Regions from separate parts of the Streptomyces sp. NPDC088554 genome, predicted to be linked through region 2. Evidence: predicted binding sites of a transcription regulator. Region 2 holds the regulator's gene; the other holds the start of a gene.

Region 1 (14,285 bases), on a different contig from region 2:
GCGGCCGCCGCGGCACTGGCGCTGGCCAGGGAACTCTCCGTACGCGCGCAGCGGCTCGAAGCCCTCGCGGCCCCCGGCGGGACGCCTGTGGAGGAGCCGCGGATCATGCCCGACGCGGGGGTCTTCGCGGTGGCCGACCAACTCACCGTCGCCGCCGCCGATCTGGCCGAGGCACTGCGAACGGCCCCGTCCGGGGGCGAGCTGGACGAGGCCGTGAGATCGGTCGAGCGGACGGTCGCCGAAGCGAGGCTGTGAAGCGATGGCGGGGCGGGGGCCGCGCGAGGGTCAGAGCGAGGCTATGACGCGGTCCGCGAGGATGTAGACGTGCTCCGCGCCGTCGGAGCCCCGGCCGTCCGCGCCGTGGCCGTCGTCCCCGCAGGCGAAGGTCAGGGCGTACGCGCCGGAGACACCCGAACCGCCCAGCAGGAACGGTGCCGCGCCCGCGCGCAGCGCCTCGGCGAGCCGCTCGGCGGTCTCGCGGTGACCCGGGGTCATGCAGAGCGTCGTACCGTCGGCGAAGACATAGACGTCGAGCGTGCCCAGCGGCCCCGGACGGACGTCCGCGAGCGCCGTACGGGTCTCGGCCAGCTCCTCGAGCCGCGCGACGGTCCGCTCGTGGTCGGTGACGACGGGCGTGCGCACCGGTACGAAGTCCGGGTGCGAGGGGTGCCTGCGGCGGGCGGCGGCCAGCTCGGGGGAGTCCTCGGCGAACTCCATGCCCTCCCCGCCGCCCTCGGGGAGCGCCGTCAGCTCCGGGTGGTCGGCGAAGTCGGTGAAGTCGTCGAGCGCGTCGGTGGCGTCGAGGTCCAGCGCCTCCAGGGCCTCCAGCGCCTCCAGGCCGATGAAGTCGGCCTGGCGCGGTACGTAGAAGGGCGCGTCCTCGGTACCGAGGCCGGCGGGTCCGCCCAGCATCGACGGGGCGTCGGCGGCGTCTCTGGCCTCCTGCGCGGCCCAGAAGGCGCGCGCCTCGGCCAGCTCGCGTTCCCGTTCCTCGGCGAGGGCCTCGGTGATGGCGGCCCGTATGGCGTCGGTGCAGTGGTGCGGGTGGTGCTGTGCGGCGTTCCTGGCCTGCGGTACGGAGGCGGTGAGGCCCCGCGGGTCGGCCGCGGCCAGTTCCCCGCGCAGGGCGGCGACCTGCTTGCGCAGGGCATGGGCGGCGTGCAGGGCGACGACACCCACGGCCGTGGCGGTGGCCGTGGTCAGCAGCAGGGCAAGAGACATGGCGCTCACTGACTACTCCCGATTCAATCGATAACCCCGACTTCCTACCTCAGCTTGTCGCGGGCGTAGACCCACCGTCAGTGCATTACGTCATGAAATAGATAGGTCTTTGGGCCTTGGGTTTCCGGCAGTCACAGTTCTGACCTGGGAAAACGAATCTCCCCCGGAGGTAGGTCACATCCTGGGGGAGATTCAGTCACGACTGGGGATCGGTGGGGTTGAACGGTGCCTTTCCGGACCGCGCGATTACGTAACGTAAGGAAACGCCGGAAGCGGTCGCTGTTCGGACCGGTTTCGGGTCAGATGCTCGATTCGTCCTGGTTCAGCTCAGGCGCTCGATCACCATCGCCATTCCCTGGCCGCCGCCCACGCACATCGTCTCCAGCCCGAACTGCTTGTCGTGGAACTGGAGGCTGTTGATCAGTGTGCCGGTGATCCGGGCGCCGGTCATGCCGAAGGGGTGGCCGACCGCGATGGCGCCGCCGTTGATGTTCACCTTCTCCAGCGGGATGCCGAGGTCGCGGTAGGAGGGGATGACCTGGGCGGCGAACGCCTCGTTGATCTCGACCAGGTCGATGTCGTCCACGGTCAGCCCGGCCCGGGACAGTGCCTGGCGGGACGCCTCGACCGGTCCGTACCCCATGATCTCCGGCGAGAGGCCGGTGACGCCGGTGGAGACGATCCGGGCCAGCGGGGTCAGGCCCAGGTCGCGGGCCTTGGTGTCGGACATGATGACGAGCGCGGCGGCGCCGTCGTTGAGCGGGCAGCAGTTGCCCGCGGTGACCAGTCCGTCCGGCCGGAAGACCGGCTTGAGGCCCTCCACGCCCGCCAGGGTGACGCCCGCACGCGGTCCGTCGTCCGCGGTGATCACCGTGCCGTCCGGGGTCGTCACAGGCGTGATCTCGCGCTCCCAGAAGCCGTTCTTGATCGCTTCCTCGGCGAGGTTCTGCGACCGTACGCCGAACTCGTCCATGTCCCGGCGCGTGACGCCCTTCAGCCGGGCCAGGTTCTCGGCGGTCTGACCCATCGCGATGTACGGGTCGGGGACCAGCCCGTCCGCGCGCGGGTCGTGCCACTCGGCGCCCTCGCTCTGCGCGACGGCGGCGGTCCTGGCCTCCGCGTCGGCGAAGAGCGGGTTGTGGGTGTCCGGCATCCCGTCGGAGCTGCCCTTGGTGGTGCGGGAGACCATCTCGACGCCCGCCGAGATGAAGACGTCGCCCTCGCCTGCCTTGATGGCGTGCAGCGCCATCCGGGAGGTCTGGAGCGACGAGGAGCAGTAACGGGTGATGGTGCAGCCGGGGAGATGGTCCATCCCGAGCTGTACGGCGACGATACGGCCCAGGTTGTGGCCCTGCTCGCCCCCGGGCAGGCCGCAGCCGAGCATCAGGTCGTCGATGTCGGTGGGGTCGAGGCCGGGGACCTTGGCGAGCGCGGCCTCGATGATCGTGGCGGTCAGGTCGTCGGGGCGCAGATCCTTGAGCGAGCCCTTGAAGGCCCGGCCGATGGGGGAGCGGGCGGCGGAGACGATCACGGCTTCTGGCATCAGGGGCTCCCAGGGAAGGACGAGGCTGTAGAGGGAAATTACCCGCACGTATGGCTTGGGTCACCGGGCCGGTCGTGTGATGAGGGACTCTTTTCTAAGCGCTTGCTCAGTCGGTGTGCGGGGAGGTGCGCGCGGTCGGGGCGGCGCGAGCGGGGCGGCCGGCGCGAGCGGGGCGGCCGGCGCACGGGACGGCCGGCGCACGGGGCGGCCGGGCCCGCGCCGCGATCAGCGCCGTTCCACCCGGCTGTCGCTCGGCTCCTGCCGCCCGGCGCCCCCGGTGGCTCCTGTGCCCCCGGCGCCTCCTGTGTCCCCCGTGGCCACCGTGTCCGCCTCCGGGCTCGCCCGTACGTCCGCGGGCGGCAGCACATGGCGCCGCCTGCGGTGCTTGAGCAGTGCCCAGGGCGCGCGGGCCCCGGTGACCTCCGTACCGGCCTGGGCCGCCGCCGCCGAGGCCGCCTTCGCCACCGGGAGCATGTCCTCGTCGCGGGACGCGTCCAGCCGGTCGGTTTCCGGCCACAGGCCGAGCACCGCGCAGAGCGTGGGCAGGACGGCCATCGCGGCGGTCGCGTACCCCTCCGCCGAGGGGTGGTAGTTGTCCGGACCGAACAGCTCCCGGGGGTTGGCGGCGAACTCCGGGCCCAGCAGGTCGCCCAGCGACACCGTACGGCCGCCCTGCTCCACCGCCACGATCGTCTGCGCGGCGGCCAGTTGCCGGCTCACCCGGCGGGCCACCCAGCGCAGCGGCTGGTACACCGGCTCGATCGTGCCCAGATCCGGGCAGGTGCCGACGACCACCTCCGCACCGGCGGTGCGCAGTCCGCGTACCGCCGCCGCCAGACACCGCACGGACTGGGTGGCGGGCATCCGGTGCGTGACGTCGTTCGCGCCGATCATGATCACGCAGACGTCCGGGACCCGGTGCGGATCGGCCAGCAACTGGCTGACCTGGCGCTCCAGATCGTCCGACCTGGCGCCCGGCAGCGCCACGTTCCGCAGCTGTACGGGCCGCTCGGCCACCGCCGCGAGCCCCGAGGCGAGCAGCGCCCCCGGGGTCTGCCCGGCCCGGCGCACGCCCTGGCCGGCCGCCGTGGAGTCGCCGAGCATCCCCATCCGCAGCGGCTCCGTGTGACCGAACGCCAGTCCGTACCACCCGTCGCCGCTCGGCGGTACGGGAGCCGTCCCGCCGCCCACCGACCGTTTCGCGAGCTGGACCTCCGCCAGCAGTACGCCGACCCCCGCCGCGCCCAGCAGCCCGATGCTTCCGCCGCCGTAGGCCGCGCCCGCGGCGATCCGCCGTGCCACCCTCGCCCTCGACACAGTCCGAGTCACCTCCTCGTCGTCGTACGCACGAGTACGTACACCAGCTAACTGCCCCGGAAGGACCACCGTCCAATCTCGGCCATAGCCCGATTCCGGTCCCGGCCGCATACGCTGACCGGACCATCACGGAGACCCCGGAGACAACGGTGCAATTCCACGACTCGATGATCAGTCTGGTTGGCAATACCCCGCTGCTGAAGCTGACCAGCGTGACCGAAGGCATTCAGGCGACAGTCCTGGCCAAGGTCGAATACTTCAACCCCGGCGGTTCGGTGAAGGACCGGATCGCCCTGCGCATGATCGAGGCCGCCGAGGCGAGCGGGGAGCTCAAGCCCGGCGGCACGATCGTCGAACCGACCAGTGGCAACACAGGCGTCGGCCTTGCCATCGTGGCCCAGCAGAAGGGCTACAAGTGCGTTTTCGTCTGCCCTGACAAAGTCTCCATGGACAAGATCAATGTGATGCGCGCGTACGGTGCGGAGGTCGTCGTCTGCCCCACGGCGGTCGACCCCGAGCACCCCGATTCGTACTACAACGTCTCCGACCGGCTGGTGCGTGAGACGCCGGGCGCCTGGAAGCCGGACCAGTACAGCAATCCGAACAACCCGCGCTCGCACTACGAGACGACCGGTCCCGAGCTGTGGAAGCAGACGGACGGCCGGATCACCCACTTCGTCGCGGGCGTCGGCACGGGCGGCACCATCACCGGCACCGGCCGCTTCCTCAAGGAGGCCAGCGAGGGACGCGTCCGGGTCGTCGGCGCGGACCCGGAGGGGTCGGTCTACTCGGGCGGCTCCGGGCGGCCGTACCTGGTCGAGGGCGTCGGTGAGGACTTCTGGCCGACGGCGTACGACCGCACGGTGACGGACGAGATCGTCGCGGTGTCCGACAAGGACTCCTTCCGGATGACCCGGCGCCTGGCCAAGGAGGAGGGCCTGCTCGTCGGCGGCTCCTGCGGCATGGCCGTCGTGGCCGCGCTGAAGGTGGCGGAGGGGCTCGGCCCGGACGATGTGGTCGTCGTCCTGCTGCCGGACAGCGGCCGTGGCTACCTCAGCAAGATCTTCAACGACGAGTGGATGAACGACTACGGCTTCCTGGACCACACCGGGGACTCGCCGCGCGTCTCCGACGTGCTCCAGCACAAGGCGGGCCCCATCCCGACGCTGCTGCACATGCACCCGGAGGAGACGGTCGGCGACGCCATCGACGTCCTGCGGGAGTACGGCGTGTCGCAGATGCCCATTGTGAAGCCGGGCGCGGGACACCCCGATGTGATGGCCGCCGAAGTCATCGGCTCGGTCGTGGAGAAGGAGCTGCTGGACGCGCTGTTCACCCGGCGGGCCTCGCTCGGTGACGCGCTGGAGAGGCACATGTCCGTCCCGCTGCCGCAGGTCGGTTCGGGCGAGCCGGTGGCGGACCTGATGGCCGTGCTGAGCGGGACCGACGGCTCCGACGCGGCGATCGTGCTGGTGGAGGGCAAGCCGACCGGGGTCGTGAGCAGGCAGGACCTGCTGGCGTTCCTGTCCAGGGAAGCGAAGTAGCCGCCGGTACGCGGCGAAAGGCGCCGGCGGAGGCAGGGGAGCCGCGGATCCGCGGAGGCCGGATCCACCGGAAATCCGCGGGTTCGCGAAAGTGGTACGAGCGCGACACGTCCGCGCAGCACCGCCTTAACACGCGTCGGGCACAGTGGTCCTCGTCGGCGTCACAGGACCTCCGGAGCGGCTCCCGGACCTCCACGGACGCCACCGGACACGTAAGCCGGCCCTGACCCGGAGCGTGTCCCTCGCGGGGACCGCCGTCGTCCCGCCCCCCGGTAACGGGGGTGCGGCGGTCCCCGCGACTACTTCCCCCTCCTCGGTCCTTCCGCCTTCCGGCGCCGCCCGGGGCAGCGGTGCCAACCCCCGTCTTCGCCCCGCGGGCCGCCGCGGGTGAAGCGAGCGGTACGGGCCCGGACCCCCACCGCTCCGTCGATCCCCTCGCGCAGGAGGCCGGCGTGCCCGTTGTGGCGGGCGTACTCGTGGATCAGATGAAGCATCACCATGCGCAGCGACACGTCCTCCTCCCAGCGGGGCGCGTGGGCGGTGACGTCCGGCGACGGAGCCGCCGCCTCGATCCGGCGCGCGTGCTCGATCTCGGTGCGCCAGGCGGCGAACGCCTCCTCGGCGCCGGCCGTGCTCACGTCGTACGCCTGCTGGAAGTCGCCCTCCGCGGACCGGACGAGGGGGATCTCCTCGGCGTTCAGCACCCGGCGGAACCACGCGCGCTCCACCTCCGCCATGTGCCGGACCAGGCCGAGCGGGCGGAGGGCGGAGGGCGGCATGGAGCGGCGGCGCAGGTCGTCGTCGGAGAGGCCCTCGGTCTTCGTCGCGAGGGTCGCGAGGGCCGCGCGGTGGAAGTCGAGGAAGGCACGGAGGGTTTCGCGCTCACTGCCCGTGGCGGGCGGGCCGATACGTTCGGAGGGGGTGTCACCGCGCCGGGGCTACCGCCCGTACTCGCTCCTTACCCACCGGTAGTGATGCTCCGGCGGCAGCGCTAATCTCTGCCAGATGATCAGCCGTAACCCGCTGCCACCCCCTCCGCCGCCCGAGGGGATACGTTTCTGGCCCGACCGTGGAGCGCGCCTCGCCGAGCGGGACGCGGCCCTGGCCGAGCTGGCCGGGCGCGGGCTCACGGCCGGGCGGCTGGCGCTGCTCGGGCTGCTGGGGGTGGTCACGGCGCTGGGCTGGGCGGCGCTGGGGCTGGCCGTCCGGAGCCTGGAGACGGGCGGCCTCGGCTATCCGACCGGGCTGGTGGCGCTGGTGCTCGCGCTGGCCCTGCTGGTGCCCGCGGTGGCCGGCGCCGCGCTGTGGCTGCGCCGGGGCCGTGCCGTCCGGGAGCGGCTGGCGGCGTGGGTGGCGGTCGGCCCCGACCCCGTGACGGACGAACGGCTGCGGGCGCACGGGCGGACGGTGATGTGGCTGCTGCCGTCGGTGGCGGTGTGTCTGGCGGGGCTGGCGCTGACGCTGCGCGGGTGCGCCACGCTGATGACCGCGCTCGGGGGCGGCGCCGGTACGGAGCCGGTCACCCTGGGCGAGACGGTGTACGCGCTGGGGCTGGGGGCCACGGTCCTGGCGACGGGGCTGCTCGGCCTTTTCCAGGCGGTCGAACACCAGCGCTGGGCAGGGCGGTTGCTGCACCCGGTGCCGGTGCGCGCCCGCGGGGGCGCACACCGCTGAGGCCGTTCCTACGCCGTCCGTCCTATTCTCGGGAGGGAACGCGTGCGCCATTCAGGGGTAAGGGGCGGCGGATGGACTGGCTCTGGTGGGTCTTCATCTTCTTCATGGTGGGCGGTTTCGGCTGGGTGGCCGATACGGGCCGCTCCGCGTTGCGGACCCGGCACGAGCGAAGAGCCGAACGCTTCGCGCTGGCGGAGAAGGAGCGCGAGAGGGAACGGCTGGCCATCGAGGAGGCCAACAGACAGCCGGAGCCCGTCTGCGGCTGCTCGCACCACCTCGCCAAACACGACCGCCGGGGCAAGTGCCACGAGGACGTGGAGACGCCCATCGAGTGGGACGCGGACAAGAAGCCACTGCGGTACGAGCTGCGCCAGTGCAACTGCCAGCAGTACGTCGGCCCGCAGCCGCTGTCCCGGATCTACGCGGACGAGCTGACGGACCTGGCGTAACACCGCTTGGTCGCCGCGCGCCCCGGCGGCCGTCTCAGAGCTCCGCCGGGTGGCCGATCAGCATGGCCGGGGCGCCGGCGGTCCTGGTGAGGAAGACCGTCGCCGTGTTCGGGCCCTTGAGCTTCATCCGGCGGCGCAGTTCCTCCGGTTCGACGGCGGAGCCGCGTTTCTTCACGGTGAGGACGCCGACCTCGCGCTCCCGGAGCAGGGCCTTGAGCTTCTTCAGGTTGAAGGGCAGCTCGTCGGTGATCTCGTAGGCGGTGGCGTACGGGGTGGGGCGGGCCTCGTCGGAGGTGATGTACGCGATCGTCTCGTCGATGAGCCCGCCGTTCAGCTCCTCGGCCACCTCGGCGACCAGATGGGCGCGGATGACGGCGCCGTCGGGTTCGTACAGGAAGCGGCCGGTCGGGCGGACGGGCGGGTCGGGGAGGCCGCGGCCGGTGAGGGTGGTGAGGCCGGTGGTGGTGGGGAGCAGGGTGGCGCGGCGGGTGCCGGGGACGACGGCGCCCGGGTGGCCGTCGGCCCGGCCGGCCGCGTGGTGCCAGAGCACGGCCTCCTTGACGTCGCCGCCGTCCGAGATCCACTCGGCCTCGAAGTCGTCGGGGACCAGCTCGTGCGGGATCCCGGGGGCGATCTTGACCGCGCCCGCGCCCGCCCGGCGTACCGCCTCGATCGCCCAGGACAGCGGCGGCGAGTACGCCTCGGGGTGGAAGATCCGGCCCCGGCCGCCGCGCCGGGCGGGGTCGATGAACAGGGCCGGGGCGCCGGTCGTGTCGTACTCCAGCACATCCGCGCGGACCACCGTCGCCGGCGGGGCGTCCGGTGCCAGGACGCGCAGGTTGGTGAGGGCGATCTCGCAGGTCGGCGCATCCAGATCGACCGCTGTCACGGCGAAGCCCGCGCGGGCCAGCTCGATGGCGTCGCCGCCGATCCCGCAGCAGAGGTCGGTGACACCGGCGGCCGGGTCCGCGACGAGGCCGCGGAACCGCGCGGCGCGGTAGGCGGCGACGGTGGAGCGGGTGGCCTGCTCGACGCCGTTCGGCGTGAAGTACATGCGGTACGCGTCCCGGGCACCGAACTTCGCGACGGCCCGCTGCCGCAGCCGCGCCTGCGCCAGCGCCGCCGAGACCAGCTCGGCCGGGTGATCGCGGCGCAGCCGGGTCGCGACGGCGAGCTCCCCGGCCGGGTCGTGGTCGCGCAGCTCGGCGAGGAGCGTCTGCCCCTCGGCGGAGAGCAGCGGCGCGAGGAGGGGCGGGGCGGGGACGGGGGCGCGGTCGGTCACCCGGTCCATTGTGGGCCAGCCGGGGGATGGTGCGCGCCCGGCGGCGGTGTCGCCCGTGCGCGGGAGCGTGGCGCTGACAGGATGCAGCGCCATGCAACTAGTACGACAAAACGAAGAAATGACCGCAAACGGTACGAGCATCGGGATCCCTCCCCGGGCGGCGCGGAAAGGACGGAGCGGGCGCCGTGCCCGTACCGTCCTCGCCGTACTGATGGCCGCCGCGATCGGCTCCGGCTGCGCCTCCGGGACCGACGCGCCCGACCGCCCGCCCGCGCAGCCGCCCGCCCGCCCCGTACCCGGAGTGCTGCACGGGGCGCCGCCCGCCGGGCCCGAGGGGCTCTCGGCCGCCGAGGCCACGCGCCGCGCGCAGGCCGCGCGCGCCGTCGCGGCGAAGAAGTGGGGGCTCGCGAAAACACCCCTCGCCGCGCCCCCGCCCCCCACGGTGAAGCCGGAGATCACCACCCGCAAGGGGTTCGAGGTCGAGGGCGGCGAGGACCTCCCGCCCATCTTCACCACCGTCCCGGTCAAGGAGAAGGTCGTCTTCCTGACCATGGACGACGGCTCGGAGAAGGACCCCGAGCTGCTGCGGATGATGACCGAGCTGAAGATCCCGTACACCGCTTTCCTCAGCGACTACGTCATCAACGACGACTACGGCTACTTCCGGCAGATGCAGGAGCGGGGTGTCTCCCTCCAGAACCACACGCTCAACCACCCCTACCTGCCCGGACTCTCGTACGAGGAGCAGCGGGAGGAGATCTGCGGCCAGCAGGACAAGCTGGAGAAGCGGTACGGGAACCGGCCCACGCTCTTCCGGCCGCCGTTCGGCAACTACAACGGCGACACCCTGCGCGCCGCCAAGAGCTGCGGCATCACGGCCGCGCCGCTCTGGTCGGCCGAGGCGTTCCCCGACCACATGGAGTGGCGCGAGTGGGACGAGGACCTGCACCCCGGCGACATCGTCCTCACCCACTTCCGCGGGCGCGACGAGTGGAAGGGCTCCATGACCGATCTGGTCCGGGCCGCGATGAAGACCATCACGGACAAGGGGTACGCCGTGGCGCGGCTGGAGGACTACGTGTGAGCCGGCGCGCGAGGCCGGGGCCGGGGCTGGAACCCCTGGCCCCGGGTGCGCGTTTCCGTAACGGAACCCGGCCGCCACGGCAGTTGGATTGGCACTCCGCTTGACCGAGTGCTAATCGCGGTCATAGTCTCTGGTCTGGCACTCCCCACTGGAGAGTGCCAGAGCGCGATCGGCAGATCCGGCACCCGCGACGACGGGTCTATCTGGTCGCCACCCATAGACAGTGAGTACCGAGATCTCCGAAGGGGGAGGTCGGATCGTGACGACCGCCAGCACCAAGGTTGCCATCAAGCCGCTTGAGGACCGCATTGTGGTCCAGCCGCTCGACGCCGAGCAGACCACGGCCTCTGGCCTGGTCATCCCGGACACTGCCAAGGAGAAGCCCCAGGAGGGCGTCGTCCTGGCCGTCGGTCCGGGCCGTTTCGAGAACGGCGAGCGTCTCCCGCTCGACGTTTCCGTCGGCGATGTCGTCCTGTACAGCAAGTACGGCGGCACCGAAGTGAAGTACAGCGGCGAGGAATACCTCGTCCTCTCGGCCCGCGACGTACTCGCGGTCATCGAGAAGTAATTCACCGGAAGTTTTGCTTTGAGCTGCGCCCTCGGCCACCCCGCTACTGCCGGGCGGACGGGGGCGCAGCTCATTCGAGAGGACGAGAGAAGCAGCCATGGCGAAGATCCTGAAGTTCGACGAGGACGCCCGTCGCGCCCTTGAGCGCGGCGTCAACAAGCTTGCCGACACGGTGAAGGTGACGATCGGCCCCAAGGGCCGCAACGTCGTCATCGACAAGAAGTTCGGCGCCCCCACCATCACCAACGACGGTGTCACGATCGCCCGCGAGGTCGAGCTCGACGACCCGTACGAGAACCTCGGTGCCCAGCTCGTGAAGGAGGTGGCGACCAAGACCAACGACATCGCGGGTGACGGCACCACCACCGCCACCGTGCTGGCCCAGGCGCTGGTCCGCGAGGGCCTGCGCAACGTCGCCGCGGGCGCCTCCCCGGCTTCCCTGAAGAAGGGCATCGACGCCGCGGTCAAGGCCGTGTCCGAGGAGCTCCTCGCGACCGCCCGCCCGATCGACGACAAGTCGGACATCGCCGCCGTCGCCGCGCTCTCCGCGCAGGACGAGCAGGTGGGCGAGCTGATCGCCGAGGCGATGGACAAGGTCGGCAAGGACGGTGTCATCACCGTCGAGGAGTCCAACACCTTCGGCCTGGAGCTGGACTTCACCGAGGGCATGGCCTTCGACAAGGGCTACCTGTCCCCGTACATGGTGACCGACCAGGAGCGTATGGAGGCCGTCCTCGACGACCCGTACATCCTGATCCACCAGGGCAAGATCACCTCCATCCAGGACCTGCTGCCGCTGCTGGAGAAGGTCATCCAGGCGGGTGGCTCCAAGCCGCTGCTGATCATCGCCGAGGATGTCGAGGGCGAGGCGCTCTCCACCCTCGTCGTCAACAAGATCCGTGGCACCTTCAACGCGGTCGCGGTGAAGGCCCCCGGCTTCGGTGACCGCCGCAAGGCCATGCTCGGCGACATCGCCACCCTCACGGGCGCGACCGTCATCGCCGAGGAGGTCGGCCTCAAGCTCGACCAGGCCGGTCTGGACGTACTGGGCACCGCCCGCCGCGTCACCATCTCCAAGGACGACACGACCATCGTCGACGGCTCCGGTGCCGCCGACGAGATCGCCGGCCGTGTCAACCAGATCAAGGCCGAGATCGAGTCCACGGACTCCGACTGGGACCGTGAGAAGCTCCAGGAGCGCCTCGCGAAGCTGGCCGGCGGCGTGTGCGTGATCCGTGTCGGTGCCGCCACCGAGGTGGAGCTGAAGGAGAAGAAGCACCGTCTGGAGGACGCCATCTCCGCGACCCGCGCCGCGGTCGAGGAGGGCATCGTCTCCGGTGGTGGCTCCGCCCTGGTGCACGCCGCCAAGGTGCTCGAGGGCAACCTCGGCAAGGAGGGCGACGAGGCCACCGGTGTCGCCGTCGTCCGCCGCGCCGTCGTCGAGCCGCTGCGCTGGATCGCGGAGAACGCCGGTCTCGAGGGCTACGTCATCACCTCCAAGGTGTCGGAGCTGGAGCCGGGCCACGGCTTCAACGCCGCCACCGGCGAGTACGTCGACCTGGTGAAGGCCGGCGTCATCGACCCGGTCAAGGTCACGCGCTCCGCCCTGGAGAACGCCGCGTCGATCGCCTCCCTGCTGCTCACGACCGAGACCCTGGTCGTCGAGAAGCCGGCCGACGACGAGGGCGACGCCGGTCACGGCGGCCACGGCCACAGCCACTGACGTCGAACGACACAGCGCGGCCCGGCACCCCTTCCCAGGGGCGCCGGGCCGCGCCGCGTTCCGCTCCTGTACGGGGGCGCGCGCCCCGGAGGGATTTGTCGGAGGCCCTGCCTAGCGCGGGCCGAACTTGCGGCCCGTCTTCGAGGTGAGCCCGCCGAGCAGCCCGCGCGGGGCCAGCTTCACCGCTCCCATCAGCGCCTTGTAGCGCGGATCCGGGATGGACACCGCCTTCCCGCGCGCCAGGTCCAGCAGCGCGGCCGTCACCAGCTTGTCCGCGTCCAGCCACAGCCACCCCGGGATGTTGTCCGTGCCCATCCCGGCGCGCTCGTGGAACTCGGTCCGTACGAAACCGGGGCACAGCGCCATCAGCCGCACCCCCGTCCCCGTGAGATCCCGCGCCACGCCCTGGGTGAACTGGACGACCCAGGACTTCGAGGCGCCGTACGTACCACGCGGTACGAACGCGGCCACCGACGCCACATTGACGACCCCGCCGCGCCCGCGCGCCCGCATCCCGGGGACCGCCGCCGAGGTGAGCCGCAGGACCGCCTCGCAGTGGACCTTCAGCATGGTCAGCTCGTCGGCCATCGGGACGTCGAGGAAGCGGCCCTTGTTGCCGAAGCCCGCGTTGTTGACCAGCAGGTCGACAGGGTGCTTGGGGTCCGAGAGCCGTTTCTCCACCGACTCGATACCGCCGTCGGTGGAGAGGTCGGCGGTCAGCACCTCGGCCTCGATGCCGTGCCGGTCGTGGAGTTCGGTCGCCTGCTCGCGCAGACGCTCGGTGTCGCGGGCCACCAGCACCAGGTTGTGGCCGTCCGCCGCCAGCCGCCGCGCGAAGGCGGCGCCGATGCCCGCCGTCGAGCCCGTAATCAGAGCAGTCGTCATACGCGGCACGTTAGTGCCTGCCCCACCCGGCCCGATGGGGGTGTTCCCCAGGTGGACGGCCCGCCGGCCGGGCGGCTCTATCCGGCGGCGCCGTGCTCGGCCACGTACTTCCGCGCGATTCCCGGCGACTCGGCGTGCAGCGCCTCACCCGCGGCGAGGACGCGCGGCAGCAGCTCGCGCTCGGTGGTGACCGCGCGGAACGCCATCGACACCGTCACCTCGTGGGCGGGCCGGTGGACGATCTCGACCGGTCGCCCGCGCGGATCCCGCCCGGGGTGATGACGCGGAAGTACGCCCCGGTCACGGCCTGTCGGGTGAAGTGCCGGACCCAGCCCCGCTCGCCCAGCCAGCTCTGGAACGTACGGCAGGGGATCCGGCCGCTCGTCGCCTCCAGCACCAGATCGGGGCCGATCCGCCAGCGCTCGCCGATCTTCGCGCCGGTGATGTCGAGACGTACGTCCTGAGGTTCTCCCCGAAGACGCCGTTGGCGAGCGGCCGACCCAACTCCCTTTCCCAGAAGTCGAGATCCTCCCTGGCGAACGCGTACACCGCCTGGTCGGTGCCGCCGTGGTGGCGCAGATCGCGGACCGTGTCCCCGGCGACGCCGCTCGCGCCCTCGCCCTTGGGTCCGGGGTCGGTCACCCGGACGGGTCCGTCCACCGGACGTTTGTCGATGGCTGTGGCGCCGCCGGGTGCGTCGGTGTACTCCACGGTCTTCGGCCGTCCCGCGTTCACGGTGAGAACTCTCATGCGCGCCACGCCAGTGGCGCCGGGCACGGGTGTTCCCGGGGACGCGGAGTCCCGAGGTCCACGTGGTCCACGTGGTCTGCGTGGTCCACGTGGTCTGCGTGGTCCGTGCAGGAACGTTTCTGCACTCCGTTCGGACCTCGGGTGTCAGTCGTCGCCGTGGCCGCCGTGGGACGCGCCCGCGCCGGATGTCGGGGCCGACGTGCTGATCAGCCGGGTGCGCGCGCGGCCCATCAGCTCCTCGCGCT
Region 2 (14,285 bases):
CGGGCACCAAGTCCGTGCCGTTCGCCCTCGGGGCGCAGCACCGGATCGCCGACGCGCTCGTCTACGCCAAGCTCCGCGAGGCGTTCGGCGGCCGACTGCGCGCCGCGATCTCCGGTTCCGCCGCGCTCGCGCCCGACATCGGCTTCTTCTTCTCCGGTGCGGGCATCCACATCCTGGAGGGGTACGGACTGACCGAGTCCAGCGCCGCCAGCCTGGTCAACCCGGGCGAGTCCTACCGCACGGGCACGGTCGGCAAGCCGCTCCCCGGCACCGAGGTGCGCATCGCGGACGACGGCGAGATCCTGTTGCGCGGACCGGCGATCATGGCCGGATACCACGGACTGCCGGAGAAGACCGCGGAGGTCCTGGAGCCCGACGGCTGGTTCCACACCGGCGACATCGGCGAGCTGTCCCCCGACGGCTATCTGCGGATCACCGACCGCAAGAAGGACCTGATCAAGACCTCCGGTGGCAAGTACATCTCGCCGGCCGAGGTGGAGGGTCGGTTCAAGGCGGTCTGCCCGTACGTCTCGAACATCCTGGTGCACGGAGCGGACCGCAACTTCTGTACGGCGCTGATCGCGCTCGACGAACCGGCCATCCTCGGCTGGGCCGCCGACAACGGCATGGCGGGCAGGCCGTACGCCGAGGTGGTCGCCTCCAAGGCGGCCGAGCGGCTCATCGACGGCTATGTGCAGCGGCTCAACGAGGGGCTCCAGCGCTGGCAGACCATCAAGAAGTTCCGGCTGCTGCCGCGCGATCTGGACATCGAGCACGGCGAGCTGACGCCCAGCCTCAAGCTCAAGAGGCCGGTCGTGGAGCGGGAGTACAAGCATCTGATCGACGACATGTACGCGGGATCCCGGGAAGTCTGAGAGCCGGTGTTCTGGGAGCCGGTGTGGTGACCTTCGGCCGGGTCGCGCTTCTTGCGGGGGACGGGGGACGCGGGGCCGGGAGCGGGACCGCAGGCCGGAGGGCACCCCGCCGCACGCCGCCCCGCCGCTCTCCGGGGCCCCGGCCGCCCCTACGCGTCCCGGCCGCGCCGCAGCTCGCCCAGGGTGTCCGCGATCCGCGCCAGCTGCGGCCCCAGCGCGGCCAGATCGTTCGGGGCGGCGCTGCGCAGCTCGTCCTCGATCGAGGCCAGCCGGACCGAGATCTCCCCCAGATGCTCCTGCTCGCGCGTCAGCGCCCGCTCCAACTGGCGGTTCTTGCGGTGCAGATCGAGGAAGACACTCACCTTGGCCCGCAGCATCCAGGGGTCGAAGGGCTTGGTCAGGAAGTCCGCCGCGCCCGTCGCGTACCCCCGGAAGGCATAGCCGCTGTCGGATTCCGGCCCGTTCAGGAAGATGATCGGAATGTCCCGGGCCCCGTCGAGCCGCTTGATCCGGGACGCGGTCTCGAAGCCGTCCATGCCGGGCATCCGGACATCCAGCAGGACCACCGCGAACGACTGGACCAGCAGCGCCCGTACCGCTTCCTCGCCCGAACGGGCCCGGACGAGCGGCTCGTCCAGCGAGGCCAGCACCGCTTCGAGAGCGACGAGGTTGTCTTCCATGTCGTCGACGAGCAGGATGCTCGCGCGGTCCGTGGTGGCTGTCGTCCTGCTCATTCCGTACTCCTCGTCCGGCCCCTGTGTTTCGGCCAGGCAGGCAAGAATGCTCTGTTCGGAGCGGTTCCGCACGCCGTTCCTCTGGTTTGACCCTGCCCCCGCGGAGTGATCGCTTACTACAGATTCGCCTGGCACATTCCCTTGTCAATCCCCAGGGCCAATCTCCGCCAGTTCCAGGACTCGGCGCGTGGGAACGTCCTCCATCTGTCACGCTGTCGGGATCGTAAGCGGCACAACGCCAGAACCGGATCAGGAGCCGCAGTGGGGCCCATTCCGATCCCGCGTGAACCCCTTCACCTCACGGCATCCCAGGTGCCGTTATGCAGGGACGCGCGGTCCACATCCCGTACCAGCCTGCCCGGAAATCCGCTCGCCCCGTCCGCCGCACGCCGCTTCGTACGCGCGGCGCTCGCGGACTGGACCAGCCTGGGGCTGCTCACCACCTGCACCTTCTGCCGGGGGGACAGCGGCTGCGCCCCGGGCGGACACAGCACCGACCTGCTCGCGGACGACGCGGTGCTCATCGTCGACGAACTCGTCACCAACGCGGTCGTGCACGCGGGGACCACCGTCGAACTCGTCTGCCGTCTCGAAGCCCCCTCCCAGGGGCCCGGCGCGGACGACGAGGAACCCGCGGCCCTCGTCCTGGAGGTCTCCGACCACCACCCCGCCCGCGCCGTACAGAGCGACGGGCCCGACCAGCCCCCGCCGGGCACCCCCGAGTACGGCCGGGGGCTGCAACTGGTCGCCGCCCTCGCCGAACGCTGGGGCATCACCTACCGCTCGGGCCTCAAGACCGTCTGGGCCCGCCTCCCGCTCGAAGGCCGCGACACGGCACAGGACCAGGGCACCGAACCCGCCCTGCGCCGGGGACTGCGGGCCGCCGAGATCCTCGCGCCCGTCTCCCGGAGGCCCGTCCGTGACGACGAGCAATGGGCGGGCCGGGGCGCCCTCTCCTTCCTCGCCGAGGCGTCCGAACTGCTCGCAGGACAGCTCGACGAGGAACTCGTCGCGGCCCTCGCCGGACAGCTGCTCGTCCCCCGCATCGCCCAGTGGTGCGCCGTCTGGCTCGACGGCGAGGGCTGCCCGTCCGAGGCACCCCGCCTCGCCCGGGTCTGGCACGCCGACGAGTCCCGCATCGAGCCCCTGCGGGTCGTCCTGGAGAAGGAGCCGCCAAGACTCTCCGACCCGCCACGCGGCGAGCCCGTACAGGTGCCGTGGCCGGAGGCGCCGGGCGGACGCGAGGGGGTGGCGCTCGCCTGCCGGCTGGTCGCCAACGGGCGCGCCCTCGGCACGCTGCTCCTCGGGAGACCGGGACAGACGGACGTACCCGACGAAGTGACCGCGCTCGTCGAGGACTTCGCGCGGCGCGTCGCCCTCGGCATCGGCGCGGCCCGCCGCTACAGCCGCCAGCTCACCATCAGCCGCGTACTCCAGCGCGGACTGCTCCCCAGCCAGGTGGCGAGGATCCCGGGCGTCGCCAGCGCGCTGGTGTACGAGCCGAGCGGCGAGGGGCTCGCGGGCGGCGACTTCTACGACGTCTTCCCCTGCCCGCCCGGCGACCGCTGGTGCTTCGTGCTCGGCGACGTCCAGGGCAGCGGCCCCGAGGCCGCCGTCGTCACCGGCCTGGCCCGCCCCTGGCTGCGGCTCCTGGCCCGCGAGGGCTACCGCGTCGGAGCGGTCCTCGACCGGCTCAACCGGCTGCTCCTCGACGACGCGACGGAGGCCGCCGAATCCGCGTCCCTGATGGTCGCGGCCGCCGCCGCGGCGGGCACCGGCACCGCGCAGACCCCCGGCCTGCCGGGACTGCCCTGGCTCCCCGGCCTGCCCGAGGGCAGCCAGGCCCGCTTCCTGTCGCTGCTGTACGGGGAGCTGATGGCGCTCCCGGGCGCGGCGGGCGGCGTACGGTGCACCCTCGCCAGCGCCGGACACCCGCTGCCGCTGCTGCTGCGCCCCGACGGTACGGTACGGACGGCCGCCGAGCCGCAGCTGCTCCTCGGGGTCGTCGACAGCGTCGCGTACGAGAGCAGCTCGTTCAACCTGGAGCGCGGGGACACGCTCCTGTGCGTCACCGACGGTGTCACGGAGCGCCGCTCGGGGCGGCGCATGCTCGACGACGGCGACGGGCTGGCGCGGGCCCTGTCCGCGTGCGCGGGGCTCACGGCGCAGGGCGTGGCCGAGCGGATACGGCGGACGGTCCACGACTTCTCCGACGTACCGCCGGGGGACGATCTGGCGCTGCTGGTGCTCCAGGCGGAGTGAGACGCGGCGGGAGCGGTCCATGGCGTCCGGGTCGCCGTGGGCCGGCCCGCCCGTCGCGTACGCGACACTGGGGGTATGCCTTCCGCACTGCCCGACGGTGACCCCATGCCCGAGACCGGAGCGCTGCCCCCGCAGGCCCTGGCGGGTGCGGCGGACCGGCCACTCGGCTTCTACCTGCACGTTCCGTACTGCGCGACCCGCTGCGGCTACTGCGACTTCAACACCTACACGGCGACCGAGCTGCGTGGCTCCGGCGGGGTGCTCGCCTCCCGCGACAACTACGCAGACACCCTCGCCGACGAGGTCCGTCTCGCCCGGAAGGTGCTCGGCGACGACGCCCGCCGGGTCCGTACGGTCTTCGTCGGCGGCGGTACGCCCACGCTGCTGGCCGCCGGGGACCTCGTACGGATGCTGGGCACGATCCGGGACGAGTTCGGGCTCGCTGACGACGCCGAGATCACCACAGAGGCCAATCCGGAATCCGTCGATCCGGCCTATCTGGCGACCCTGCGCGAGGGCGGCTTCAACCGGATCTCCTTCGGCATGCAGAGCGCCAAACAGCACGTCCTGAAGGTCCTCGACCGCAACCACACCCCGGGCCGTCCCGAAGCCTGTGTCGCCGAGGCCCGCGCCGCCGGATTCGACCACGTCAACCTCGACCTGATCTACGGCACCCCCGGCGAGAGCGACGACGACTGGCGCGAGACCCTCGCCGCGGCGGTCGGCGCCGGACCCGACCACATCTCCGCGTACGCGCTGATCGTCGAGGAGGGTACGGGGCTGGCGCGCCGCATCCGCCGGGGCGAGGTCCCGATGACGGACGACGACGAGCACGCCGACCGCTATCTGATCGCCGACGAGATCCTCGCGGAAGCGGGCTTCTCCTGGTACGAGGTGTCCAACTGGGCCACCTCGGAAGCCGCCCGCTGCCTGCACAACGAGCTGTACTGGCGCGGCGCGGACTGGTGGGGCGCCGGCCCCGGCGCCCACAGCCATGTCGGCGGCGTCCGCTGGTGGAACGTGAAACACCCCGGCGCCTACGCCCAGGCCCTCGCGGAGGGCCGCTCGCCCGGCGCGGGCCGCGAACTCCTCACGGCGGAGGACCGCCGGGTGGAACGCGTCCTGCTGGAGCTGAGGCTCTTCGAGGGCTGCGACCTGACCCTCCTGAAACCGGCGGGGGCCGCCGCTGCCGCCCAGGCGGTAAGGGACGGCCTCCTGGAAGCCGGTCCTTACACCGAGGGCCGCGCGGTCCTGACGCTCCGGGGACGGCTGCTGGCGGACGCGGTGGTCAGGGACCTGGTGGACTGACCCCGACGTCAACCGGCCGCCCGCGCCGTCACCCGTCGGACGTCGCTCCTGCCCGTACTGCCACTGTCGGACGTCAGCCCCGGCCGTACCGTCACCCGTCGGACGTCGCTCCCGGCCGAACCGCCACCGGTCACCCGCTCACCCGTCAGGCGTCGGTCCCGGCCGTGACGAAGTCGATCAGCTCCTCCACGCGGCCCAGCAGCGCCGGTTCCAGGTCCCTGAACGAGTGGACCCGCGACAGGATGTGCTGCCAGGCCGCGCCGGTGTTCTCCGGCCAGCCCAGGGCCCGGCACACGCCCGTCTTCCAGTCCTCGCCCCTCGGCACGGCGGGCCAGGCCGGGATACCCACCGAGGAGGGCTTCACGGCCTCCCAGACGTCGATGTACGGGTGTCCCACCACCAGGACGTCCGCGCCCGTCACCGACGCGGCGATACGGGACTCCTTGGAGCCCGGGACCAGATGGTCGACCAGCACCCCCAGCCGGGCGTCCGGGGCCGGGCCGAACTCGGCCACCACGGCGGGGAGATCGTCGACGCCGCCCAGATACTCGACGACGACGCCCTCGACGCGCAGATCGTCGCCCCAGACCTTCTCGACCAGCTCGGCGTCGTGCCGGCCCTCCACATAGATCCGCCCGGCCCGCGCGACACGCGCGCGTGCACCGGGCACGGCGACCGAACCCGACGCCGTACGGGCGGGCCGGGCCGGGGCGGCCGAGGACGGGCGGACCAGGGTGACCACCCGGCCCTCCAGCAGGAAGCCGCCGGGGACCAGCGGGAAAACCCGGTGTTTGGAGAAACGGTCCTCAAGAGTGACCGTCGGCCCCTCGGCTGTCTTCTCGCAGCGGATCACCGCACCGCAGAACCCCGTCGACACCTCCTCGACCACCAGATCCGGTTCGGCGGGAACCTCCGGCGCGGGGGCGGACTTCTTCCACGGCGGGGTCAGATCGGGGCTGTAGCTGCGCATCCGCAAGACGATAGGCGGCGCGTACCCGTACGGCTACGACCGCCCGAACCGTTCGGCCAGCGCGTCGCGTTGTGCCCGTACGAACGCCGCGCCGACCACCGCCCCGTGCCCCGGTACGTACACCGCGTCCGACCCGCCCAGCGCCAGCAGCCGGTCCAGCGCGGCGGGCCAGTACGTGGGCAGCGCGTCCGGGCCCGCCTGGGGCTCGCCCGACTCCTCGACCAGATCGCCGCAGAAGACGACACAGGGGTAGCCCGGCACGAGCATCGCCAGATCGTGGGAGGTATGGCCGGGTCCCGCGTTGGCCAGCAGGACCCGTCTGCCGCCCAGCTCCAGCGCCAGCTCCCCGGCCACCGCCCGCCCCGGCAGCTCCAGCAGCTGTACGGCCGCCGCCGCCTCCGCCGCCCCGGCCCCTTCCCGTACCGCGTCCTCGTACAACTCGGTACCGCCCGTGGCCAGCAGCTCCGCCATGCCCGAAGGGCCGTAGAACTCTGCCCCCGCGAACGCTCCCGAGCCCAGCACATGATCGAAGTGCGGATGGCTCAGTGCGACATGCGTCACGCGGCGGCCGCCGAGCAGCGACCGTACCTGCGCGTGCAGCTCGGCACCTTCGCGGACCGATGAACCCGTGTCGTAGAGCAGCACCCGGTCGTCGCCCGCCACCAGCCCCACCGTCGCGTCCCACCCCGGCAGCCGTCGTCGGCCCACACCGGGTGCCAGCTCTTCCCACCCGTGCTCTTCCCAATGGACGTCCATACCGGGACGCTACGGGAGTCACCCGGCGGAAGGTGGGCCGATCCGCGAGGTAGCGTGGTCGGCCGCCCTTGCTAGGGGTGTGGCACACAGCCGTACACTGGCGGGGAGTACTGGCACTCGCCCCAAGTGAGTGCCAGAGCCGGACCGCAACAGACGCACGACAACGCGCGGCAGCGCACAACGACGACATGACGACGGACGACAGCTGGAGGTGTGCCACATGCTCAGCGAACGCAGGCTTGAGGTGCTGCGCGCGATCGTCCAGGACTATGTCGGCACGGAGGAACCCGTCGGCTCCAAGGCGCTCACCGAGCGCCACAAGCTCGGCGTCTCCCCGGCCACCGTCCGCAACGACATGGCGGTGCTGGAGGACGAGGGCTTCATCGCCCAGCCGCACACCAGTGCCGGGCGCATCCCGACCGACAAGGGCTACCGGCTCTTCGTCGACCGGCTGGCGGGGGTCAAGCCCCTGTCGCTGCCGGAGCGCCGCGCCATCCAGAACTTCCTGGACGGAGCCGTCGACCTCGACGATGTCGTGGGACGTACGGTACGGCTGCTCGCCCAGCTCACCCGGCAGGTCGCCGTCGTCCAGTACCCCTCGCTGACCCGTTCCACGGTGCGGCATGTGGAGCTGCTGGCGCTCGCGCCCGCCCGGCTGATGCTCGTCCTGATCACGGACACCGGACGGGTCGAGCAGCGCATGATCGACTGCCCCGCGCCCTTCGGCGAGACCTCGCTGGCGGATCTGAGGGCCCGGCTCAACAGCCGGATCGTCGGACGCCGCTTCGCGGACGTCCCGCAGCTGGTGCAGGAACTGCCCGACTCGTTCGAGCAGGAGGACCGGGGGACCGTATCCACGGTGCTCGCGGTCCTGCTCGAAACCCTGGTCGAGGAGACCGAGGAGCGGCTGATGATCGGCGGCACCGCCAACATCACCCGCTTCGGACACGATTTCCCGCTGACCATCCGCCCCGTGCTGGAGGCACTTGAGGAGCACGTGGTGCTCCTCAAGCTGCTCGGTGAGGCGGCGGACCCGGGCATGACCGTACGTATCGGGCATGAGAACGCCCATGAGGGCCTCAACTCCACGTCCGTCGTCGCGGTCGGCTACGGTTCGGGCGACGAGGCAGTCGCAAAACTCGGCGTGGTCGGACCGACCCGCATGGACTACCCCGGAACGATGGGAGCGGTACGCGCAGTGGCACGTTACGTCGGACAGATCCTGGCGGAGTCGTAAGTGGCCACGGACTACTACGCCGTACTCGGCGTGCGCCGCGACGCGTCTCAGGACGAGATCAAGAAGGCATTCCGGCGGCTCGCCCGCGAGCTGCACCCGGATGTCAATCCCGATCCCAAGACGCAGGAGCGCTTCAAGGAGATCAACGCCGCGTACGAGGTGTTGTCGGACCCGCAGAAGAAGCAGGTCTACGACCTCGGCGGCGACCCCCTCTCGGCCAGCGGGGGAGGTGGCGCGGGCGGATTCGGAGCCGGTGGCTTCGGCAACTTCTCCGACATCATGGACGCGTTCTTCGGCACGGCGTCGCAGCGCGGCCCGCGCTCGCGCACCCGCCGCGGCCAGGACGCCATGATCCGGCTGGAGATCGACCTCAACGAGGCCGCCTTCGGTACGACCAAGGACATCCAGGTCGACACGGCCATCGTCTGTACGACCTGTTCGGGCGAGGGCGCCGCCCCCGGCACCGCGGCCCAGACCTGTGACATGTGCCGCGGTCGCGGCGAGGTCTCGCAGGTCACCAGGTCGTTCCTCGGCCAGGTCATGACCTCGCGGCCCTGCCCGCAGTGCCAGGGCTTCGGTACGGTCGTACCGACGCCGTGTCCCGAGTGCGCCGGGGACGGCCGTGTCCGGTCGCGCCGTACGCTCACGGTCAAGATCCCGGCCGGTGTCGACAACGGCACCCGGATCCAGCTCGCGGGCGAGGGCGAGGTCGGCCCCGGCGGCGGCCCCGCCGGCGACCTCTACGTCGAGATCCACGAGCTGGCGCACGCGATGTTCCAGCGGCGCGGGGACGATCTGCACTGCACGGTCACGGTCCCCATGACGGCGGCGGCGCTGGGCACGAAGTGCCCGCTGGAGACGCTGGACGGCATGGAGGACATCGACGTCAGACCGGGCACCCAGTCGGGCCAGTCGATCCCGCTGCACGGACGCGGCATCACGCATCTGCGCGGCGGCGGCCGGGGCGACCTGATCGTGCACGTCGAGGTGATGACCCCGTCGAAGCTGGACCCGGAGCAGGAGCGCCTGCTGCGCGAGCTGGCGAAGCTGCGCGGCGAGGAACGGCCCACGGGGCAGTTCCAGCCGGGGCAGCAGGGGCTGTTCTCGCGGCTGAAGGACGCGTTCAACGGACGGTAGCGGTGGCGGTAGTGGTTGCTTGAAGGACGCGTTCAACGGGCGGTAGCGGTTGCTTGAAGGACGCGTTCAACGGGCGGTGGTGGTTGCCCGAGGTACGTCTTCGACGGGCGGGCGGTAGCCGTACGTTCTCCGTGGTCGGGCCGCGTGCCCGGCCGCGGAGGGCGGTCCCGATGCGGAGCCGCCACACCGGACATGGCACGATGCGTTCATGTCCACCGCACTGACCGATCTCTGCCGGTATCCGATCGTGCAGGCCCCGATGGCCGGCGGCGCCTCCCGCCCCCAGCTCGCCGCGGCCGTGTCCGAGGCGGGTGGGCTCGGGTTCCTCGCCGCCGGGTACAAGACGGTCGACGGGATGTACGAAGAGGTCAAGCAGGTACGCGGGCTCACCGGCCGGCCGTTCGGCGTCAACCTCTTCATGCCGCAGCCGCCCTACGCCGACCCCGCCGCCGTCGAGGTCTACCGCAACCAGCTCGCCGGTGAGTCGACCTGGTACGAGACCCCGCTCGGCGACCCCGATTCGGGGCGGGACGACGCCTACGAGGCCAAGCTGGCGATTCTGCTGGACGACCCGGTGCCGGTGGTCTCGTTCACGTTCGGATGCCCCACCAGGACGACCCTGGACGCCTTCGCGAAGGCCGGGACGTACACCGTCGTCACCGTGACGACCCCCGAGGAGGCCCAGGCCGCTCAGTGGTCGGGCGCCGACGCCGTCTGTGTGCAGGGGATCGAGGCGGGCGGCCACCAGGGCACGCACCGCGACGATCCGGCCACCGACGGCACGGGGATAGGGCTGCTCTCGCTGGTGGCCCAGGTCAAGGAGACCGTGCAGGTGCCGGTGATCGCGGCGGGCGGGCTGATGCGCGGCGGCCAGATCGCCGGAGTGCTCGCGGCGGGCGCCGACGCGGCACAGCTCGGTACGGCGTTCCTGGTGTGCCCGGAGTCCGGGGCGAACGCGCTGCACAAGCAGGCCATGACCAACCCGCTGTTCGTACGGACCGAGCTGACCCGCGCCTTCTCCGGCCGGCCCGCGCGAGGGCTCGTCAACCGCTTCATGCGCGAGCACGGCCCGTACGCCCCGGCCGCGTACCCGGAGGTCCACCACCTCACCTCCGGGCTGCGCAAGGCCGCCGCGAAGGCCGGTGACGCGCAGGGCATGGCGCTCTGGGCGGGACAGGGTCACCGGCTGGCCCGCGAGCTGCCCGCCGCCGAGCTGATCGGGATCCTGCGGACCGAACTCGCCGAGGCGGGCGCCTCGTTGGTCCCGGTCCCGGAGGAAGCCCCGTGACCGCTCCCGTTTTCGTCGTCGGGCCCGGCGCGCTCAGGACCGGTACGGTCACGCTCGACGGCCCCGAGGGGCGGCACGCCGTCTCCGTACGGAGGCTGCGCGTCGGCGAGGAGATCGTGCTGACGGACGGCGCGGGCAACGGCGCGTACGGGACGGTCGCCGCGGTCGAGGGCAAGGACCGGCTGGAGGTCGCCGTCACCGAGGTACGCACCGAGGCGGAGCCCACGCCCCGGATCACGGTCGTCCAGGCGCTGCCCAAGGGCGACCGCGGTGAACTCGCCGTCGAGACCATGACGGAGACCGGCGTCGACGCCGTCGTCCCGTGGGCCGCCGCGCGCTGCATCACCCAGTGGAGGGGCGAGCGGGGCGCCAAGGCGCTCGCCAAATGGCGGGCCACGGCCCGTGAGGCGGGCAAGCAGTCGCGGCGGACGCGCTTCCCGGAGATCTCGGACGCCCTGAGTACGAAGCAGGTGGCCGCGCTGCTCGCGACGGCGGACTTCGCGGCCGTCCTCCACGAGGACCAGGATGTGAACAGCGGGGCGCTGGCCTCGGCCGTACTGCCGTCCGAAGGGTCCATCGTGCTGGTCGTGGGGCCCGAAGGGGGCGTCTCGCCCGAGGAGTTGGCGGTCTTCGTCGAGGCGGGCGCGGAGCCGTACCGGCTGGGCCGCAGCGTACTGCGCACCTCCACGGCGGGCACGGCTGCCACGGCGCTGCTGCTCGGCCGCACCGGCCGCTGGTCCTGAGAGCCCGGACCTCCGGACCCCGCTCTTCGGAACCCGTCCTCCGGTCCTCTGAACCGGACCGCTGATCCGCTGATCCGCTGATCTTCAGGACCGCCCGCCCGCCGAGCGGTAGCATGCCCGCATCCAGAAGATCACCAACGGAACGATCACCAACGGTGAGTGAGGAGACCCGGATCATGGCCGGAGAAGCACAGGCCGACTGCCTGTTCTGCAAGATCGTCACGGGCGAGGTGCCCGCCACGATTGTTCGGAAGACCGAGACCACCGTCGCCTTCCGGGACATCAACCCGCAGGCCCCCACGCATGTCCTGGTCATCCCCAGGGCGCACTACCAGGACGCGGCGGCCCTCGCGGCGGCCGAGCCGTCCGTCGCCGCCGATGTGCTGCGCGAGGCCGCCGAGGTCGCGGCCGGGGACGATGTCGACGGCAGCGGCTACCGGATCGTGTTCAACACCGGTGCGGGCGCGGGCCAGACCGTGTTCCACGCGCACGCCCATGTGCTGGGCGGCCGTGGGCTCGAATGGCCTCCCGGATAGGGGAGTCGCCTTGTCCGTCCGCGAATTGGTCGTGCTGGGCACCGCCAGCCAGGTGCCCACCCGCCACCGCAACCACAACGGCTATCTGCTGCGCTGGGACGGCGAGGGCCTGCTCTTCGACCCGGGCGAGGGCACCCAGCGCCAGATGCTGCGCGCCGGGGTCGCCGCGCACGACCTCCACCGCATCTGCGTCACGCACTTCCACGGCGACCACTCCCTCGGCCTGGCCGGGGTCATCCAGCGCATCAACCTGGACCGGGTGCCGCACGAGATCACCGCGCACTACCCGGCGAGCGGACAGCACTTCTTCGAGCGGCTGCGGTACGCCACGGCCTACCGCGAGTCCGTCGAGCTGACCGAGGCCCCGGTGAGCGCCGACGGCGTCCTCGCCCGCACGCCCGCGTACACCCTGGACGCCCACCGGCTGTCCCACCCCGTCGAGTCGTACGGCTACCGCCTCACCGAGCCGGACGGACGGCGGATGGATCCCCGGCGGCTGGCGGCGCACGGCATCGCGGGGCCGGACATCGGCCGGCTCCAGCACGAGGGCGTGCTGAACGGTGTGACGCTGGACGAGGTCAGCGAGGTACGCCGGGGGCAGCGGTTCGCGTTCGTCATGGACACCAGGCTCTGCGACGGGGTGCACGCGCTGGCCGAGGGGTGCGACATGCTGGTCATCGAGTCGACCTTTCTCGACGAGGACGAACGGCTGGCGTCCGACCACGGCCATCTCACCGCGGGACAGGCGGCCCGCGTCGCCAGGGACGCGGGCGTACGTCAACTGGTGCTGACGCACTTCTCGCAGCGGTATCCCGATCCGGGCGAGTTCGAACGGCAGGCGCGCGCGGCCGGTTTCGAGGGCGAACTGACGGTCGCGTCCGATCTCGTACGGGTGGCGCTGCCCCGGAGATCCCGCTGAGGCACGGCGTGGCCGGGCCGGGCGGGACCGCGCGCGTACCCGGCCGTCAGCGCCATCGGGCAGACTGTCGGCCCATCCGCACGCGACCGGGAGCCCGCCGTGACCACACCCAACGGAGACCCGCTGGAGTCCACCACCCAGGTCGATCCGCTGGGCGCCCTGCGCGCCCCGGACGACCCGGAGTGCGACGTCTATCTGACCGGCACGGTCTTCCTCGACATCATCTTCACCGGCCTGGACAGCGCCCCCGTGCGCGGGACCGAGTCCTGGGCGCGCGGGATGGGTTCGAGCCCCGGCGGCATCGCCAACATGGCCACCGCCCTGGCCCGGCTCGGGCTGCACACCTCGCTCTCCGCGGCCTTCGGCGACGACCACTACGGCGAGTACTGCTGGGACGCGCTGGAGCAGGGCGAGGGCATCGACCTGTCCCGCTCCCGCACGGTCCCCGACTGGCACTCGCCCGTCACCGTGTCCATGGCGTACGAGGGCGAGCGCACGATGGTCTCGCACGGCCACGAGGCGCCGCCGCCGGAGGGCGCCCTGCCGGAGTGCCCGCCACGCGCGCGTGCCGCCGTCGCCGCGCTCGCGCCGGGCCGCAAGGACGACTGGATCGCCGACTCCGCGCGCCGGGGCACCCGGATCTTCGCCGACGTCGGCTGGGACGACACCGGCCGCTGGGACCTGGCAGGACTGCCCGACCTGGAGCACTGCGAGGCGTTCCTGCCCAACGCGGCGGAGGCGATGCGCTACACCCGTACGGAATGCCCCAGGGCCGCCGCGCGGCTGCTCGCCGAGCGGGTGCCGGTCGCCGTCGTCACCCTGGGTGCCGAGGGCGCGTACGCGGTGGACGGCTCGACGGGCGAGACCGCCGAGGTCCCGGCCATCGCGGTGGAGGCGCTCGACCCGACGGGCGCGGGCGACGTCTTCGTGGCGGGCTTCGTCACCGGTACGCTCGCGGGCTGGCCGCTCGCCGACCGGCTGGCGTTCGCCGGGCTGACCGCCGCGCTCTCCGTCCAGGAGTTCGGCGGCTCGCTCTCCGCGCCCGGCTGGGCCGAGGTGGCGGCCTGGTGGAGCCATGTGCACCGGTGCGCGGACCAGGACCCGGCGGCGCTGCGGCGCTACGCCTTCCTGGGGGAGCTGCTGCCCGCGCCGACACGGCCGTGGCCGCTGCGCCGGGCCGTACCGACGATCGGATTCGGCCGCTCGGCCTGAGGCGAAGGCCGCCGGGCCGGATGTCCCCGGACCGGATGGGAAAAGCCCTAGGGTCTTGTCAGTGCGGGGTCGTAGGCTGGTAATCCAGAGGTTGTCGAGCAGCGAGAACCCTGCAACGGGAGGTATGCGCAGGCCACAGCGCCGGCCCATGACTCAGACACCTACAGCCCGGACTCCTGTGACAGCGCAGACGCCCGTGACAGCGCAGACGCCCGCGTCGGGGCAGATCCCCGCACCGGGGCAGGCACGCGCCCGGTGGACCGTTCCGGCCAAGCACCCCATGGTGACGGTCCTGGGCTCGGGGGACT

What was found. The regulator HrcA, encoded in region 2, represses chaperone genes, less so after heat shock. The targets are predictions, from matches to a motif close to TTNGCACTCNGNNNNNCNGAGTGCNAA.
Region 1: the regulator HrcA is predicted to act here: its motif matches at 10,203-10,229, upstream of groES (co-chaperone GroES).

Annotation. Positions count from the first base shown of each region.
Region 1 is NZ_JBIVMF010000017.1:38,614-52,898, forward strand. Features, by position in the region: gene ACIP8W_RS20770 (hypothetical protein) at 1-255, shown strand, start outside; gene ACIP8W_RS20775 (hypothetical protein) at 286-1,221, opposite strand; gene ACIP8W_RS20780 (acetyl-CoA C-acetyltransferase) at 1,544-2,764, opposite strand; gene ACIP8W_RS20785 (SGNH/GDSL hydrolase family protein) at 2,990-4,066, opposite strand; gene ACIP8W_RS20790 (cystathionine beta-synthase) at 4,231-5,625, shown strand; partial or broken gene ACIP8W_RS20795 (DinB family protein) at 6,036-6,533, opposite strand; gene ACIP8W_RS20800 (hypothetical protein) at 6,631-7,299, shown strand; gene ACIP8W_RS20805 (hypothetical protein) at 7,371-7,748, shown strand; gene ACIP8W_RS20810 (SAM-dependent methyltransferase) at 7,783-9,039, opposite strand; gene ACIP8W_RS20815 (polysaccharide deacetylase family protein) at 9,242-10,114, shown strand; gene groES (co-chaperone GroES) at 10,374-10,682, shown strand; gene groL (chaperonin GroEL) at 10,780-12,405, shown strand; gene ACIP8W_RS20830 (SDR family NAD(P)-dependent oxidoreductase) at 12,517-13,290, opposite strand; partial or broken gene ACIP8W_RS20835 (MOSC domain-containing protein) at 13,368-14,040, opposite strand; gene ACIP8W_RS20840 (WhiB family transcriptional regulator) at 14,185-14,285, opposite strand, start outside.
Region 2 is NZ_JBIVMF010000002.1:367,431-381,715, forward strand. Features, by position in the region: gene ACIP8W_RS03590 (AMP-dependent synthetase/ligase) at 1-875, shown strand, start outside; gene ACIP8W_RS03595 (two-component system response regulator) at 1,025-1,609, opposite strand; gene ACIP8W_RS03600 (SpoIIE family protein phosphatase) at 1,922-3,871, shown strand; gene hemW (radical SAM family heme chaperone HemW) at 3,947-5,179, shown strand; gene ACIP8W_RS03610 (DUF3097 domain-containing protein) at 5,325-6,149, opposite strand; gene ACIP8W_RS03615 (MBL fold metallo-hydrolase) at 6,183-6,905, opposite strand; gene hrcA (heat-inducible transcriptional repressor HrcA) at 7,126-8,142, shown strand; gene dnaJ (molecular chaperone DnaJ) at 8,143-9,279, shown strand; gene ACIP8W_RS03630 (nitronate monooxygenase) at 9,488-10,567, shown strand; gene ACIP8W_RS03635 (16S rRNA (uracil(1498)-N(3))-methyltransferase) at 10,564-11,310, shown strand; gene ACIP8W_RS03640 (histidine triad nucleotide-binding protein) at 11,487-11,846, shown strand; gene ACIP8W_RS03645 (ribonuclease Z) at 11,857-12,765, shown strand; gene ACIP8W_RS03650 (carbohydrate kinase family protein) at 12,865-13,977, shown strand; gene ACIP8W_RS03655 (PhoH family protein) at 14,258-14,285, shown strand, end outside.